Regions from separate parts of the Psychrobacter sp. NC44 genome, predicted to be linked through region 3. Evidence: predicted binding sites of a transcription regulator. Region 3 holds the regulator's gene; each other region holds the start of a gene.
What was found. The regulator PhoB, encoded in region 3, activates phosphate uptake and scavenging genes when phosphate is short. The targets are predictions, from matches to a motif close to TGTCATNAANCTGTCATAA.
Positions count from the first base shown of each region.

Region 1: the regulator PhoB is predicted to act here: its motif matches at 1,104-1,122, upstream of JMX95_RS06435 (porin).
Region 2: the regulator PhoB is predicted to act here: its motif matches at 2,425-2,443, upstream of JMX95_RS04695 (inorganic phosphate transporter).

Region 1 is NZ_CAJHBN010000006.1:114,830-120,330, reverse strand. Features, by position in the region: gene JMX95_RS06440 (malate synthase G) at 1-527, shown strand, start outside; gene JMX95_RS06435 (porin) at 1,260-2,342, shown strand; gene JMX95_RS06430 (CTP synthase) at 2,538-4,172, shown strand; gene kdsA (3-deoxy-8-phosphooctulonate synthase) at 4,403-5,278, shown strand; gene JMX95_RS06420 (heavy-metal-associated domain-containing protein) at 5,309-5,501, shown strand, end outside.
Region 2 is NZ_CAJHBN010000004.1:156,690-162,190, reverse strand. Features, by position in the region: gene JMX95_RS04700 (ATPase) at 239-1,867, shown strand; gene JMX95_RS04695 (inorganic phosphate transporter) at 2,476-4,083, shown strand; gene JMX95_RS04690 (aminotransferase class I/II-fold pyridoxal phosphate-dependent enzyme) at 4,204-5,501, opposite strand, start outside.
Region 3 is NZ_CAJHBN010000015.1:35,778-41,278, forward strand. Features, by position in the region: gene JMX95_RS11005 (M23 family metallopeptidase) at 1-583, shown strand, start outside; gene phoR (phosphate regulon sensor histidine kinase PhoR) at 580-1,683, opposite strand; gene phoB (phosphate regulon transcriptional regulator PhoB) at 1,764-2,468, opposite strand; gene dtd (D-aminoacyl-tRNA deacylase) at 2,625-3,080, opposite strand; gene asd (archaetidylserine decarboxylase) at 3,193-4,029, shown strand; gene JMX95_RS11030 (DUF1287 domain-containing protein) at 4,317-4,922, opposite strand; gene JMX95_RS11035 (HD domain-containing protein) at 5,038-5,501, opposite strand, start outside.

The sequences.
Region 1 (5,501 bases), on a different contig from region 3:
ATAGCATACACTATCATCAAGTAAGCGTAGCTGATGTACAAGACACGCTAAAATCACGCGAGCGTGCTAGCTTGGATGACATTTTGACCATTCCATTAGCAAAAAATACCGATTGGACTGATGAAGAAAAGCAGCAAGAGCTTGAAAACAATGCTCAAGGTATCTTGGGTTATGTCGTACGCTGGGTAAATCAAGGCGTTGGTTGTTCTAAAGTACCGGATATCAATGATGTGGGTCTAATGGAAGACCGTGCGACTTTACGTATCTCAAGTCAACATATTGCCAACTGGTTGCATCACGATGTCGTGAGCGAGCAGCAAGTGATGGATACGATGAAGCGTATGGCAAAAGTCGTTGATGAGCAAAATGCAGGCGATAGCGACTATCAGACGATGGCAGATAGCTTTGACCACTCTTATGCATTCAAAGCGGCCTGTGACTTAGTGTTTAAAGGTCGAGAGCAGCCGAGTGGCTATACTGAGCCATTATTACATCAGGCACGCCTTGATCTAAAAGCAGGCTGCTAATATTGCGCAGGTTAATATTAGAATATGGCATACTTGATATTACATTATGAGACTTATATGACTGATTAGGCTTCTTCTTGGTTTTTATACTTAATAAGAAGTCTGTAATAGCCATTGACTAAGGTTATAGTCTGGAAACAAGAGCAGTGAAAACGCCTTTTTTACTGTTCTTGTAGCAATTTTCCGATCTCAATTGTGACTGTCAGTATGTCATAAATCACATTTATTATTTTTTATTAGCTGTACTTGTTAATGAACAAGTACGGCTTTATTTTTGTTAATTAAAGGATATTGATTACGCTAGTTTCAAGTTCTTGGTAATTATATTAATCAATAGTATCTTTATCTATTTGAGCGGATAGGGATTTTTTTACAATGACCTACATTCTATAGTAGATATGGCATTCAACAAATACTGGGTTTAAAAATCTAAAAAAAATGTTGCAAATTATGTCAAAGTTGTTATGCTTGTATTCGAAGTATGAGTTTGGTAACGGATGTTACGCAACGGAGCGATAAAGACCTAATTTTACATGGCAGTTACTTTTTAATCCCAGTTATGTAAGTCATGGTTTTTTTCATCTTACTGTAATAGAACTTCGCCACACTTGTTTCTGACTAATCTCGGTAGCCAGTTACACATTATATCTTTGAGGATTTGTGACGATACCATTATGAGCACCAGCTAATAATAGCTAGCTTATTACTAAAATTGTAAAGTGGAGATACCCCATGAAAAAACTACTTTTAGCTACAGCAGTTGCTGCCCTATCTGTATCTGCAGCCAATGCAGCACCAACTGTTTATGGTAAAGCATTCTTAGCTGCCGACTACGTTAATGCTGAATATAATTCAGTTGGTAATGTAAATGACTTTGATGAAGATACAATAGAAATCAACTCTCATTCTTCACGTTTAGGTTTCAAAGGCTCTGAAGCCATGACTGCTAATACCGATGTTATTTATCAATTAGAGTATGGCACAAGCATCGATGGTGATAATGATACTTTCTCTAACCGTGATACATACCTAGGTATTAATAACAAGCAATTCGGTGAGTTCCGTGTTGGTAAAAACCAATCTAGCCTAGACAAAATTAACAACGTTGTTGTTAACGAAGGCTATTGGGATAACATGGGTACGAATGAAATGGAAGACGACGTTGTTGAAGCGTTGAATATGGCTGATAGTGGTCGTATTAATAGCTCAGTGATCTGGGCTGCACCAAAATACAATAACCTACCATTAGAATTGTATGCTATGTATAGCTCTGATGATGATAATTTCAACAATGATGCGGGCTTCGGTGTTGCAATGATGTTTGACCAAGGTACAGGCTTCACTGCTGGTGTGGCTTATGATAAAGACCAAAACATCAATGGTGATATCATCCGTGGTACGGCCACTGTAGACTTAGGAAAATACATCGCAGCCCCTATAACACTCGGTGCTTTGTATCAGGTTGCAGATTATGACTTTACTGGTTCTGAAAAAGAAAAAGGTCTAGTTGTGAGTGCTCAAATGGCGCTAGCTAACTTTGCACGTCCAGCTTCTATTTACACTCAGTACAACAAGACTGACAATCTAGCTGGTATTGATAACGCTGAATCAGATCAGATCGTTGTTGGCGGTAAGTACTTCTTTAAAGACAATATCATCATGCATGCCTATGCTGGTATGAACAATGCTGATAACGTTAATACTATGTATAACACTGGTGTTAAAGATCCTATTACTAATAAAGACATACTTGCCAAGGTAAAAGGCGATGCTGAAGTATTCGTAGTTGGTACTGGTCTAGAATACAAATTCTAATCTAAGCATTAGAATCTGATTATAAAAACTCATCCTTCGGGGTGAGTTTTTTTTGTTATATCCTTTTTAAAGCTGCAGTGGGTTATAATAGCTAAGTACTAAAACTTGAATGTTTCAAAGAGTTTATGCTTTTGCCCTATATTTTTTGACGTATTTTTAGTAAAATCCTTCTTTACCAATTACCGACAGAGTACTATGACCAAGTTTATATTTGTGACCGGTGGGGTAGTGTCCTCACTAGGAAAAGGTATCACCGCAGCCTCTCTTGCAGCGGTCTTAGAAGCCCGTGGCGTGACCGTCACGATGACCAAGATGGATCCGTATATCAACGTCGATCCAGGTACGATGAGCCCATTCCAGCATGGCGAAGTATTCGTCACCGAAGATGGTGCAGAGACTGATTTAGATTTGGGTTACTATGAGCGCTTCTTACGCCATTCAAAAATGAGTAAGAGCAATAACTTTACTAGTGGTCGTATCTATCAAAACGTTCTAAATAAAGAGCGCCGTGGTGAATATCTTGGTGGTACAGTACAAGTTATTCCACATATCACTGATGAAATTAAGAGTAAAATCTTAGCCAGTGGTGAAGGCTATGATATCGCTATTATTGAGATTGGCGGTACCGTTGGTGACATCGAATCGTTACCATTTATGGAAGCCGTCCGCCAAATGCAAGTAGAGCTTGGTCGCAATAGAGCCATGCTGATGCATTTGACGCTAGTTCCTTACATTGCTAGTGCAGGCGAAACCAAAACCAAACCAACGCAGCATTCAGTAAAAGAGCTGCGTTCTATCGGTTTGCAGCCTGACATATTGATTTGCCGCTCTGATCACCACATCTCGCAAGACAACCGTCGCAAAATAGCGCTGTTCACCAATGTGGAAGAGCGTGCGGTTATTATGTGTGAAGATGCGCAAAGTATTTATCAGATTCCACGCACGCTTCATGAGCAGGATCTTGATGATTTGATCTGTGAGCGTTTTGGCTTAGATGTACCAGAAGCAGATTTGAGTGATTGGGACAAAGTGGTTGAAGCACAGCTTAATCCTGAAATGAGCCTTACGGTAGCGATGGTTGGTAAATACGTCGAGTTACCTGATGCTTATAAGTCGATCAACGAAGCACTGCTGCATGCTGGTATCACTCATAAAGCCGATGTCAAAATTGACTATGTTGATGCTGAGCGTCTAGAAGACGATGACAGCTTATTGGCGCAGCTACACAATGCTGATGCCATCCTAGTACCGGGTGGTTTTGGTGAGCGTGGTACCAATGGTAAGATAAAAGCCATCACTTATGCTCGCGAAAATAATGTGCCATATTTAGGTATTTGCCTTGGTATGCAGCTAGCAGTGATTGAGTACGCGCGTAATGTACTCAAAATCGATGCCAACTCTTCTGAGTTTGATCGCAAAACGGCAGAGCCTATCATTGGTCTCATCACTGAGTGGTTAGATGAGCGCGGCGAATTACAGATTCGTAGTGATGACTCGGACCTTGGCGGCACCATGCGTCTAGGCGCGCAGCAAGCCGAATTGGTTGCTGGTAGCAAGCTTAGCCAAATCTATGGCGCCAAAAATATCACTGAACGTCATCGCCATCGTTATGAGATGAACAATCGCTATATCGAGCCATTAGAGCAAGCAGGCATGACCATATCTGGTTATTCTGCCAAACAGCACTTAGTAGAATCGGTCGAAATTGCTGATCATCCTTGGTTTGTCGCCGTACAGTTCCATCCTGAATTTACTAGCTCGCCACGCGGTGGTCATCCACTGTTCAACAGCTTTGTAAAAGCAGCTAAGAACTATAACGAAAGCAAATAATCGTTAATGCATAAAAACTTACATGTATAAAAAAGACTGATCTTCGGATTGGTCTTTTTTTTGCGTTTAATTTTATGACTGTGGCTATGAATGAGATTGTTTTTAAGCAATAAAAATGACAATTTTTCTAATGGTTGGTCAGCAATTACGCTTAACCCCTTTTTTTACTGAGTCTATCGGTTACAATATGGGATAGAAATATTAATAACAATAAAGAGGGTAACGACTTCATGCAACATTTATCAACGGCGCAATCACATATCAAACTTACTACGCCAAATGGCAATACTCTTAATATCGGTAACGACCAGCCATTCGTGTTGTTCGGTGGTATGAATGTCTTAGAATCAAAGGAATTGGCCTTCGAGATTGCAGAGCAATATATCGAAATATGTCAGCGTTTGGGCATTGGCTATGTTTTCAAAGCCAGTTTTGATAAAGCCAACCGTTCAAGCCTGCACTCATATCGAGGTCCTGGATTAGAGCAAGGTATTGATTGGCTGGGGCAAATCAAAGAAAAATTCCAAGTTCCTATTATCACGGATGTGCATGAGCCGTATCAAGCGGCACCCGTCGCTGAAGTCGCAGATATCATTCAACTACCTGCATTCTTATCACGTCAGACAGATTTAGTACACGCGATGGCGAAGACGGATGCGATTATCAATATCAAAAAAGCGCAGTTTTTAGCGCCGCATGAGATGCGCCATATCGTGAACAAATGCCTTGAAGGCGGTAACGATAAGTTGATCCTTTGTGAGCGCGGCAGTGCCTTTGGTTACAATAATTTGGTCGTTGATATGCTTGGTTTTGATACCATGAAGCAGATGGATATCCCCGTATTTTTTGATGTGACGCATAGCTTACAGCAGCCAGGCGGCCGTAGCGATAGTGCGGGTGGACGCCGTGAACAAATCACAACATTGGCACGAGCAGGGATGGCGACAGGACTGGCAGGGTTGTTTCTAGAGGCGCATCCAAATCCAGAAACTGCAAAATGCGATGGTCCGTGTGCGCTACGTATGAGCCAGTTAGAGCCGTTTTTGCGTCAGTTGAAGCAAATTGATGACTTGGTTAAGGGCTTTGAGGTGTTAGATACCCATTAATGTATTCACAGACAATAAGAGGCTGAGATTATGGCGATGCAAACAGCAACAGTCAGTATCGAAAATATCGATAATGATGAAGGATTAAAGAGTGTGATGACAGCGCTGAAAAATATCACAGGGGTGACGGCCATCGAGCTTGATCCTGATAATAATGTTGCCACCATACGTTATGAAGATACAGACACCAGTATTCATGCGTTTACGGCGGCAATTAGTACGG
Region 2 (5,501 bases), on a different contig from region 3:
ATAAAAGTAAAGAGGATTAAAAGGTTGCGAATAAAAAGCTCAGGATAAACCGTGTTTTATACTTTTGGTTTTTGTATTTATAGAGCGTGATTACAGCATGTGTCTGAGATTGTGTTCACCTTAAAAGAAAATAAAGCAGAATACAAATGTCAAACTGTTACATAGCAGCGTTATTTACCGAATTGCTGCAATGCTATGATGGCGCTAACACGCTTTCAATCATAGGATGATGACAGTTATGAGCAAAAATAATAAGACGACTGAACCCACCGCACCACAAGCGCTAACTGCACAATTTAGTGAGCAGATTATCGATGAGCGCTTAACTCCCAATCCCCTGAGCCAGTTTTCTATGGACAAAGATGCACTGAGATTGGCACTGGTCACGGCCCAATATGCTCTACGAGCAACGCGGCAACAGACGCCGCCAATCCTCAATAAACCAACAGGGCTATTGGTATTGGTCAATGGTATGGAGCAGGCAGGCAAGGGCACAGCTGTTAAGCAATTGCGCCAATGGGTAGATCCTCGACTACTTAAAGTTGAGGCAACCGTTGGTGATTGTCCCTTAGCGTATCAGCCGATTTGGCAGGCACATATCAAGGCATTACCCCGTCATGGCGATGTGATGGTTTATTTTGGCAACTGGTATGCTGACTTGCTTTATAACGTCATGCGTATGACAACGTCAGACAACGACAAAGCGTTACCGACTGCGCAATGGCAAGCCTATTTACAGCAGCAGCTTATTAAGCTACAAGCATTCGAACAAGACCTAGCTACCAATCAAACCCGACTGCTTAAATGCTGGTTTCATGTCGATATCGAAACATTGCAAGCGCGATTGAATGACGATGAAGCCGATCCGCAGTTTTTATACCAAATTGACTGGAATAGTAAAAAAGTTATCGAAACCTTTAATCAAGTGGCTACCGTTCTGCTACGCCAGCAAGATGATTGGATCATCATTGATGGTGATGACAAGTCAGATGCGGCTGACCACTTTTGCCATGAAGTGCTACAAGCGATGCAAACCGCGCTAATGAATAGTAAAAAAAATACAGTAAAAATCTCTGATAAATCAAAGGCTAAGAAGCAAGCTCAGCAAGCACTCAAATCAGCAAAGTTTGAACCTGTAAAAATTCCTAAATTTTTAAAAGATATCGATGATGCAGAGATTGATAAGTCGGACTATCGTGATGCGTTGGTAGAAAAACAAGTTCGCCTTGCCCAGTTGCTGCGTGCGCGCAAAGGGCGTCATATCGTTTTTGCCTTTGAAGGAATGGACGCTTCTGGCAAAGGTGGCGCGATCAAAAGATTGGTGGCGCCGCTCGACCCACGCGAGTATCAAATTTATAATATCAGTGCGCCAATGCTATATGAGCTGCAACATCCTTATCTATGGCGTTTTTGGACCAAACTTCCGAACGAGCAAACCGACCGTATCAGCCGTATTGCCATTTTTGATCGGACTTGGTATGGGCGCGTTTTGGTTGAGCGCATTGAGGGTTTTGCCACGGATGAGGAATGGCAGCGTGCTTACGATGAAATCAATCGTTTTGAGGCGGATTTAGCCGCGGCGGGGACAATCGTTATCAAATACTGGTTGGCTATCGATAAAAAAGAACAGCTTAAACGTTTTGAGGCACGTCAGGAGACACCGCACAAGCAGTTTAAGCTGACGGACGATGACTGGCGTAACCGTGATAAATGGTCGGATTATGTGCAGTCTGCGGCGGATATGCTGGCACGTACCGATACAGAGTACGCACCGTGGTGCGTCATCGCGACCAATGAGAAGCGTCAAGCACGTTTGGATGTTTTAGATCATGCGATTAAGCAACTATCAGCGGTGTGTGGCAGCTGATATGCGATTGGTCATTATTATATATTTAACGTTAAATAAATTCAGGGAAAGAGAGTATAATGCGGCGTTACAGCAGGATGTTTTCTAACACATATGCTGGCAGTTACAAATCTTGCAATATCATCATGCATTATGCGCTTATATTTAATATAATAGGCGCGTAATAGCTCCTGCTGTGCACTAAACTCACTGAGTGAGTAGCGTGTTTTATCCTTTGACACAGACATTTTAATCACTCTGGTTAATAAGTTTGGTAAAGGTTCTTACAATAGCAGTTATTAGCACCAAAATTATTACTACGACATCTCTAAGCCGCAAGCTGCTGTAATCAGACGATTTGGCAACATTCCTTGCGGCTTTGTGACATATTGAGTGATGTGTTTTACCTTATTTATTGCCTTTACGTAAAATAAAATACGAGTAAATAAAAGATAAGCGTTAGGGTAGAGCACCAAGATAGCAGTAAGAAAAACCGTTTTTTAGCAAGCATATTGCGCGTTTCATATACGTTATATTAATGTTAGAAGTCATCACGAGCATTATTAATAGCCGCGCAATGTCATCAACCGCCTATAATTTCAATCAGCTTACGCAGGACGTATCAACGTATGGGTATTAGCAACAGTTCTACAGAGCCAGCCAAATCAGTCGGTTCTATGAGAATAAATCTATTTTTTGCCATTTTACTGATTGCGATGACCTCCTACTTTTTGTGGTGGGGTCTAGATTACACGATGCGTCAACAGACGACGCTATTTATTGTGGCCACCGCTTTTGGTGTCTTTATGGCATTCAATATTGGTGGTAACGATGTCGCCAACTCCTTTGGTACCTCAGTGGGTGCAGGGACGTTGACTATCCCGCAAGCGCTGGGTATCGCAGCGATATTTGAAGTGTCCGGAGCCGTACTGGCAGGTGGTGAAGTCACCGATACCATTCGAAGCGGCATTGTCGATTTAGATGGTCTTTCAGTAACGCCCAACCAATTCATTTATGTCATGCTGTCAGCGCTCATCGCTGCCGCATTTTGGCTGTTATTTGCCACCAAAAAGGGTCTGCCCGTTTCGACCACGCACGCTATTATTGGCGGCGTTGTTGGTAGCTCTGTTGTATTAGGTATCACGTTAGGTGGTACTGAAATGGCATTATCAACGGTGAATTGGAGTACGATTGGCACCATCGCGATTTCTTGGGTATTATCACCGCTATTGGGCGGCGTTTTGTCCTATGTATTATATGGACAGATTAAGAAAAATATCATCGAATATAATGATAGAACAGAGGCGCACATTGCGACTTTGAAAGGCGACAAAAAAACCTTAAAACAAAACCACAAAGAATTTTTGGACGGTTTAACAGAATCAGAACAACTTGCCTATACGTCAGCGATGTTGCGTGATCAAGAAATCTACAAAGATGATGATTGCGATGTTGAAGATTTAGAGACTGATTATTATAAACAGCTTTATGAGATTGAAAATGAACGCAGCAACCTTGATACGCTAAAAGCGTTGAAGCAATGGGTTCCTATCATTGCGGCTGCAGGCGGCGCGGTCATGGCCTCTTTGGTCATCTTTAAAGGTCTAAAGAATGTCAATAATGGCATGACGACGCTGCAAGGCTTTTTAATCATGGGTATGATCGCGGCGCTGGTGTGGCTTGCGACCTTTATCTATACCAAGAGTATCCGCGGTAAACATAAAGAGGATTTGACTAAAGCGACGTTTATTATGTTTAGCTGGATGCAAGTCTTTACCGCCTCTGCTTTTGCCTTTAGCCATGGCTCAAACGATATTGCTAATGCAGTCGGTCCTTTTGCCGCGATTATGGATGTTATCCGTACCAATAGCATTGCAACTGAAGCCGCTGTACCGCCTGCGGTTATGCTGACCTTTGGTGTTGCGCTTATCGTTGGTCTTTGGTTCATTGGTAAAGAAGTCATTCAAACGGTTGGTACCAACTTGGCAAAAATGCATCCCGCTTCTGGTTTTTCAGCTGAATTGGCTGCGGCAGCAGTGGTTATGGGCGCATCAACCATGGGTCTGCCCGTATCGAGCACGCATACGCTAGTAGGCGCGGTACTTGGTATCGGTATTGTCAATAGAGACACTAATTGGGCGTTGATGAAACCTATCGGTTTGGCATGGATCATTACGCTTCCTGCAGCAGCGGCAATGTCTGCCATCAGTTATATTATTTTGGTTAATGTTTTTTAACACGTACGCTTATTAAGGCTTTCGTTTAAGTCTTATTTAAGGTTATTTATAAGCACGTTTCAAATAAAAAACGCTTATCAGCATCATGCCGATAAGCGTTTTTTTATGTCAAATTAAGGTCTATTCGGTACCAAATTGTTTGCGCTTTTTGGCAAAGAAGCGATCCAAGCGATCCATGGCATCTTCTAAATCATGTAGGTTTGGCAAAAATACCAAGCGGAAATGATCGGGCTTATCCCAGTTAAAGCCTGTTCCTTGCACCATTAAGACATTTTCTTCAACAAGCAAATCCATCATAAATGCCATATCATCTTCGATAGGGTAAACATCAGGATCCATCTTTGGAAAGCAATAAAACGCGCCTTGTGGCATGGTACAAGAGATACCTTTGATCGCATTAAGTCGTGACACGGCCATTTCACGCTGCTTATATAAGCGCCCACGCTCTGACGTGAGCTCTTTCATGCTTTGATAGCCACCCATCGCCGTTTGAATGGCATACTGACCTTGGACGTTGGAACACAAGCGCATAGACGCTAACATGTCCAAGCCTTCGATAAAGTCAGTGGCATGGTGTTTTTTGCCAGACACCATCATCCAACCTGCCCGGAATCCCGCGATACGATGCGATTTTGATAATCCATTGTATGAGAGCACCAGCACATCATCAGTCAAGGTGCTCATTGGGGTGTGTACCATATCATCATAAAGAATACGATCATAAATTTCATCGGCCATGATGATTAAATCATGCGCTTTAGCGACCTCAATAATTTGTTTCAGCAATTCATCACTATAAAGTGAACCCGTTGGATTATTAGGGTTAATCACCACGATACCTTTGGTTTTAGAGGTGATTTTAGATTTAATGTCTTCGATATCAGGATGCCAATTGTCGTCTTCATTACAGCGATAATGTACCGCTGTGCCGCCAGCTAGGTTCGCCGCTGCCGTCCAAAGCGGGTAGTCTGGCATTGGGATAAGCACTTCGTCACCATCATTCATCAAGGCCTGCATGGTCATTACAATCAGCTCAGAAACTCCGTTGCCCAAATAGACATCACGGACATCAACTGCCGATAGCAACCCTTTTGATTGGTAGTACTGTAGGACGGCTTTACGCGCTGAAAAAATCCCTTGCGAGTCGGAATAGCCGGTCGCGTCTGGTAGGTTCATCGCCACATCGCGCAAAATCTCATGCGGGGCTTCTAAACCAAAGGGGGCTGGGTTACCGACGTTCAGCTTTAATATACGTTTGCCTTCTGCTTCCATCTTATTGGCTGTTTGTAGTAGCGGGCCGCGAATGTCGTAGCAAACATTTTGTAATTTATCCGATTTTTTTATTGTGTTCATAGTGTGACCACTCATAGGGTTATTTTGTGAGTTTGTATCTATAGTAGGAGTTGTAGCTGTTTGAT
Region 3 (5,501 bases):
TCCACAATTAAAGCCAAAGAAAAAGCCAACCTTTTTAAATCGTGTACTCAGTGTGCTTATTAAAGCGGCTGTATTGTTGATGCTATTATTTGTATTTGATAGGCTCTTACCCAGTATCAGCCAACAAACTCAGTCATTTGTGATGGCAAAATGGCAACAGCTCAGTTTATTACAGCAGGAACTACCGACGGAAAACAGCTTACCCAGTCCACTTCCAGAGCAACATCTAACAGATACATGGGGCGCTGCACGCAGTCAAGGTCGCAGTCATGAAGGTATCGATATCTTTGCCGCACGAGGCACACCAATACGAGCCACGACACAAGGCATCGTCAGCAAAGTTGGTGAAAATACGTTAGGCGGTCGTGTGGTGGTGGTGGTTGGACCAGGCAGCGCAGGGCATTATTATGCGCATTTAGAAGATTATGCAGATATTAGTCCAAACGACTGGGTTAATGCCGGCGATATCATCGGCTACGTCGGCGACAGTGGCAATGCAAAAGGTACGCCGCCACATGTACATTACGGTATTTATATCAGCGGCAGTGCAGTGAACCCCTATCCACTTTTACAAAAAGATTAGGGTACCGCAGCTGATCTAATGTGGGCAGCTGGAAATACCATACTGAACGTCGAGCCTACCCCTTCTACTGATTCAATTTGTAAGTTAGCCTCATGCTGATATAAAACGTGTTTAACGATTGCCAAACCTAGCCCTGTGCCGCCAGTCGCCCGACTACGACCTTTATCAATACGATAAAAACGCTCCGTCAACCGTGCGATATGCTCAGGTGCAATACCAATACCGTTGTCTTCGACGGCAAATCGGCAACCTTCTGACGTTTTTGTCCAACTAATGGCGATATTACCGCCCTTGGGCGTGTATTTGATGGCATTAATCACCAGATTAGAAAGCGCGCTATTTAGATACATCTCTGAGCCATACAGTCCGTCATAAGTATCTATCTGCAAGTGAATGGTATGCCCATACTCTTGATTGTACGCTTGCGCATCATCATAAACATGGGTCAGCAGCTTGGTCATATCAATATAACTGAGCTCATGGGTTTCTTCGATTTCGATGCGAGATAACAGCAATAAGTCATTCACAATTCTATTCATACGCGCAGTCTGTTGGCTCATCAGCTCAAACCCGCGCTTCCAATGCGGCGGCATATCTGGCTGATCCGAAAAATTTTCTAGATAGCCCATCATGACGGTCAATGGTGTGCGTAACTCATGCGAGACATTCGCCACAAAGTCGCGGCGCATCTCCTCCAAATGATGCAAGCGCGTCACATCATAAATAATGAGCAGCTTCTCATCACCAAAAGGCGTGAGCTCACATTTCAGATAACGCTTGGGCGCGCGCCACGAGACAATGTGCACACCATCCTGAGCACCATCGTTAGGGTTGGTCGTCGCCTGATAATACTGACGAAATTCAGGCGCACTAATAAAGTCAAAAATGCACTTACCTTTATCTGACAACTGTAACAACATTAAATCTTCGGCGGCCTGATTCCACCATTCAAGCCCATCATCGTCATTGAGCAAAACCACCGCATCACGCAATGCACGTAGTGCGCTTCTAATTTTTTTGAGTTGATCCGTTGTATTCTGCTGAGTTGCTAGCAGTGACTTATTTTGTTGGTCGCCTTGAGCCGATATTAGGGTGTTCATCCATCATCCTTATCACTATTCGCCGTTTTTCACTGTGCTGCGATTAACATACTGCTTTTATAGCGAATAAAAACCGTCAGTTAAATTGGTTCAATAAAGCTAGAAAATCGATAGCCTGTCCCACGCACTGTCTGTATCAACGTATCACATTGATGCGGTCGTAATAATGTCCGCAAACGTTTGATATGCACATCAATGGTTCTATCTTCGATATATACATTACCGCCCCATACTTGGTCTAGCAGCTGCGTCCGCGTATAGGCACGCTCTGGATGACTCATAAAAAATGCCAATAATCGATATTCCGTAGGCCCGACATCAACCACTTTACCAGCCGCTGTCACTCGCTGACTTTTGGGATCAAGGCTCAAATTGCCGATTTCGATAGGTTTATCACTATTGAGCGCGTTACTACGCCGCAATACTGCTTTGATTCTGGATATCAACTCACGTGTCGAAAAAGGCTTGGTCATATAATCATCAGCACCAGCATCAAGGCCATGCACCTTGCTGTCCTCTTCACTTTTAGCTGTCAACATAATGACTGGTATCTCAGCGAGTAGCTCATCGTTTTTGAGCAATCGGCAAAAATCAATGCCACTTTTATCACCGGGCAGCATCCAATCTAGCAAAATCAGCGCAGGGCGGTGATCGACCACTTGTTGGTGCGCCTCAGATACATCCGCTGCCTGCAGACTATCAAATCCCGCCATCTCTAGCGTCATGACGATCATTTCACGAATCGCAGGTTCATCTTCAACAATCAAAATTTGCTCATTATACATACGGCATTCTCAGTGTTAGAGGACAACATTTAGCTGACAAAAAAGGCGATAAATGCTCGCCTGCTGCTCCCTATTAAACGGGGTAATTATGACAGTTTAATGACATTCGACTTTTAAGCGGTTCATAAGTCTCGTGACGGCTAATGCTTGGTTTACTCAATTTACTTCTAACAAGAAATTCAATGGCCCATCATTGACGCTCGACACTTGCATATTGGCACCAAATTGACCAGTTGCCACGTTTGGATATTGCGTGTTGGCATAAGCGACCAATTGCGCAAACAACGCTTGCGCCGCATCAGGTGCCATCGCACCACCAAAGTCAGGGCGACGACCCTTGTCTGTTTTTGCCATTAGCGTAAACTGTGATACCAATAACAGTCCGCCACCAACTTGCTGGACATTTTTATCCAGTTTGCCGTACTTGGCAGGATCATCATCATTGTCAAAAATACGATAGGTGAGGATTTTATCCACCATTCGCTGTGCGCTTGTTATGTCGTCATCAGGCCCTAAACCAATATAAGCCAATATGCCTTGCTCAATCGTACCAACACACTGCGCATCGACGGTGACACTAGCATGGCGTACGCGCTGTATAAGTGCTTTCATTTATAGATTCCTTACCAATTATGCCCATACAATAATACGCCGTCCATGATAAAATACGGCCATTCTCTTGCTTATTAATTATTACATTACACCCTATTTTGGTAGCCTCATTATGAATGTATTCACTACTTTACAACAGCTTGTCCCGCAGCAGCAACTGAGTAAAGTTGCTGGGCGCCTAGCCGCTAGCCGCCATCCTTATGTCAAACGCACGTTTATCCGTAGCTTTGCCAAAGCCTACAACGTCAGCTTGGACGAGTATGAGCGCCAAAGTCTCAACGCCTATGAGAGCTTTAATGACTTTTTTACTCGTGAGCTAAAAGAAGACGCGCGCCCTATCGACATGACGCCTCATGGTATCGTCAGTCCTGCCGATGGTATTATCTCGCAGTTGGGTCAAATTGACGACCATAAATTGCTCCAAGCAAAAGGTCACTATTATGACGTTGGTCAACTGCTTGCTGACAGTGAAGATGGCCGCTATTTTGCGGATGGGAGTTTTGCGACGGTTTATCTTGCCCCTAGTAACTATCACCGTGTACATATGCCCTTCGCTGGCACTCTGACCAAAACCCGTTATGTACCGGGTACGCTGTTTTCGGTCAACAATACTACGGCGGCGAACGTGCCAGACTTATTTGCGCGTAATGAACGCTTGGTTTGTCTGTTTGATACAGCATATGGCAAAGCAGCGGTGGTGATGGTTGGGGCGATGATTGTCGCTGGTATCGAAACAGTGGCGACTGGCAAAATTGCCCGCACTGATGATATTCAAGAAGCTGAGCACAATATGAGCTTTGAAAAAGGCGATGAGCTGGGTCGTTTTTATTTAGGCTCAACCGCAATTGTCATTCTACCAAAAGGAGCAAAAGCAGATTGGCAAGACAGTATGAAAGCCGATAGTGTGGTAAAAATGGGACAGCTACTGGGTGTCGCTAACACTCCATAGGCAAGTGATTTAACGACTCAAAAAAGCTCAGTTCAGCATCCTAATCTATGTTGAACTGAGCTTTTTATTATGGGTAATTATCTTATCGCAACATATTAGGGCGTGTCATCAATTAGCACATGAATACATTTAGTGGTCTTAAAATAGCTAAATTTTGCTAAATATCGTCAGAAATTTTGTCAATATGTTCATATTAACGGCAATTTCTTCCTTGTTTATCTACAATTTTTCTCATTTTAAGCCTCACAATCTAATTGATGACACACCCTAGTTAATAATGAAAGTAGTTAATAACGAAAGTGTTTGAGAATAGGATAAGCAAATAAGATGTTTTCTTCTTGCGTACCGCGTCCGATATTGTGAATAATCAGCGGTATACCATCCGCAGCGACTTTATCGGAGACGATACCTGTATGCGGCAAATTACCATTCGGTAATCGCCACGTCACCACATCCCCTGCTTGAAAACTGTCTTTATCAGTCGTCGATAATGTCTTTGCGTGACGCGCAAAAAACACTTCAAGATTGGGCACTCGGCGATGATCGATATTCTTATCGGTTGATTTCAGCCCCCAAGTCTTTGGATAAGCCGACCAATTTGACTTCATATCATGGTTGACTAATTGCTGTAGATCTATATTTTGCAAGCGATAAGCACGGACGATAACATCGGTACAGACGCCAGTTTCTATCGGTACATCACCACGCGGAAAATCCAACTTGCGGTAAGCAGGATCATAGCTGGTGGTAATACCTATCTGTTTTTTTGCATCGTGCGCCAGTTTATCACCATTACTAATAGGTGCGGCGGCCTGCGTTAGTTGCGCCAAAGTTAATAGGCTAACAAAGACGAGCGATTTAGCAAAAACCTTATAAGTGCCAGTGACTCTCATTTAACAATCTCTCTATATAATGTACTTAATCGCTCATTTAGCTAATTCTAAATGCTTTAATAGTTGAAAAAGATGAATATTTGCAAACATGTAAACGGCAAAATGATGGCTTTACTTAAGCATCAACCAACCATCCTTGCTGGGTCGCATAGTCGATATTTTTTGATAGCCAATCATGAATGGGAGGAAAGCTGTCTTTGATAAAAGCAAGTGCCGCAGTCACTTGCGAACGCGTGACGTTAGCATCAATCCACGTTTTTCCATTGGTATTTAAATTAAGTAAAAAAGGCAATAAGCGGTCAACCACTCTGAGCAGCTGGGTTTCTTTACTACTACCCGTCTCCTGCTCTTCCCAAATCTCATTTAAATCCATGATGCCATTGCCACGCTCAGCTTGCAATCGAGCAATACCAGCGCGTTCTTCAATGTGCGCCTCGCTACGACTGTTTGCGAATAAAAATGTATCGCCAGCGTCAATCTCACCCAAGTCATGTACCAATGCCATCTTGAGTAGTTTTTCATGATTGACATCTAGCTCAAACTGTTCAGCGATAGACCAGCACGCCATCGCTAAATGCC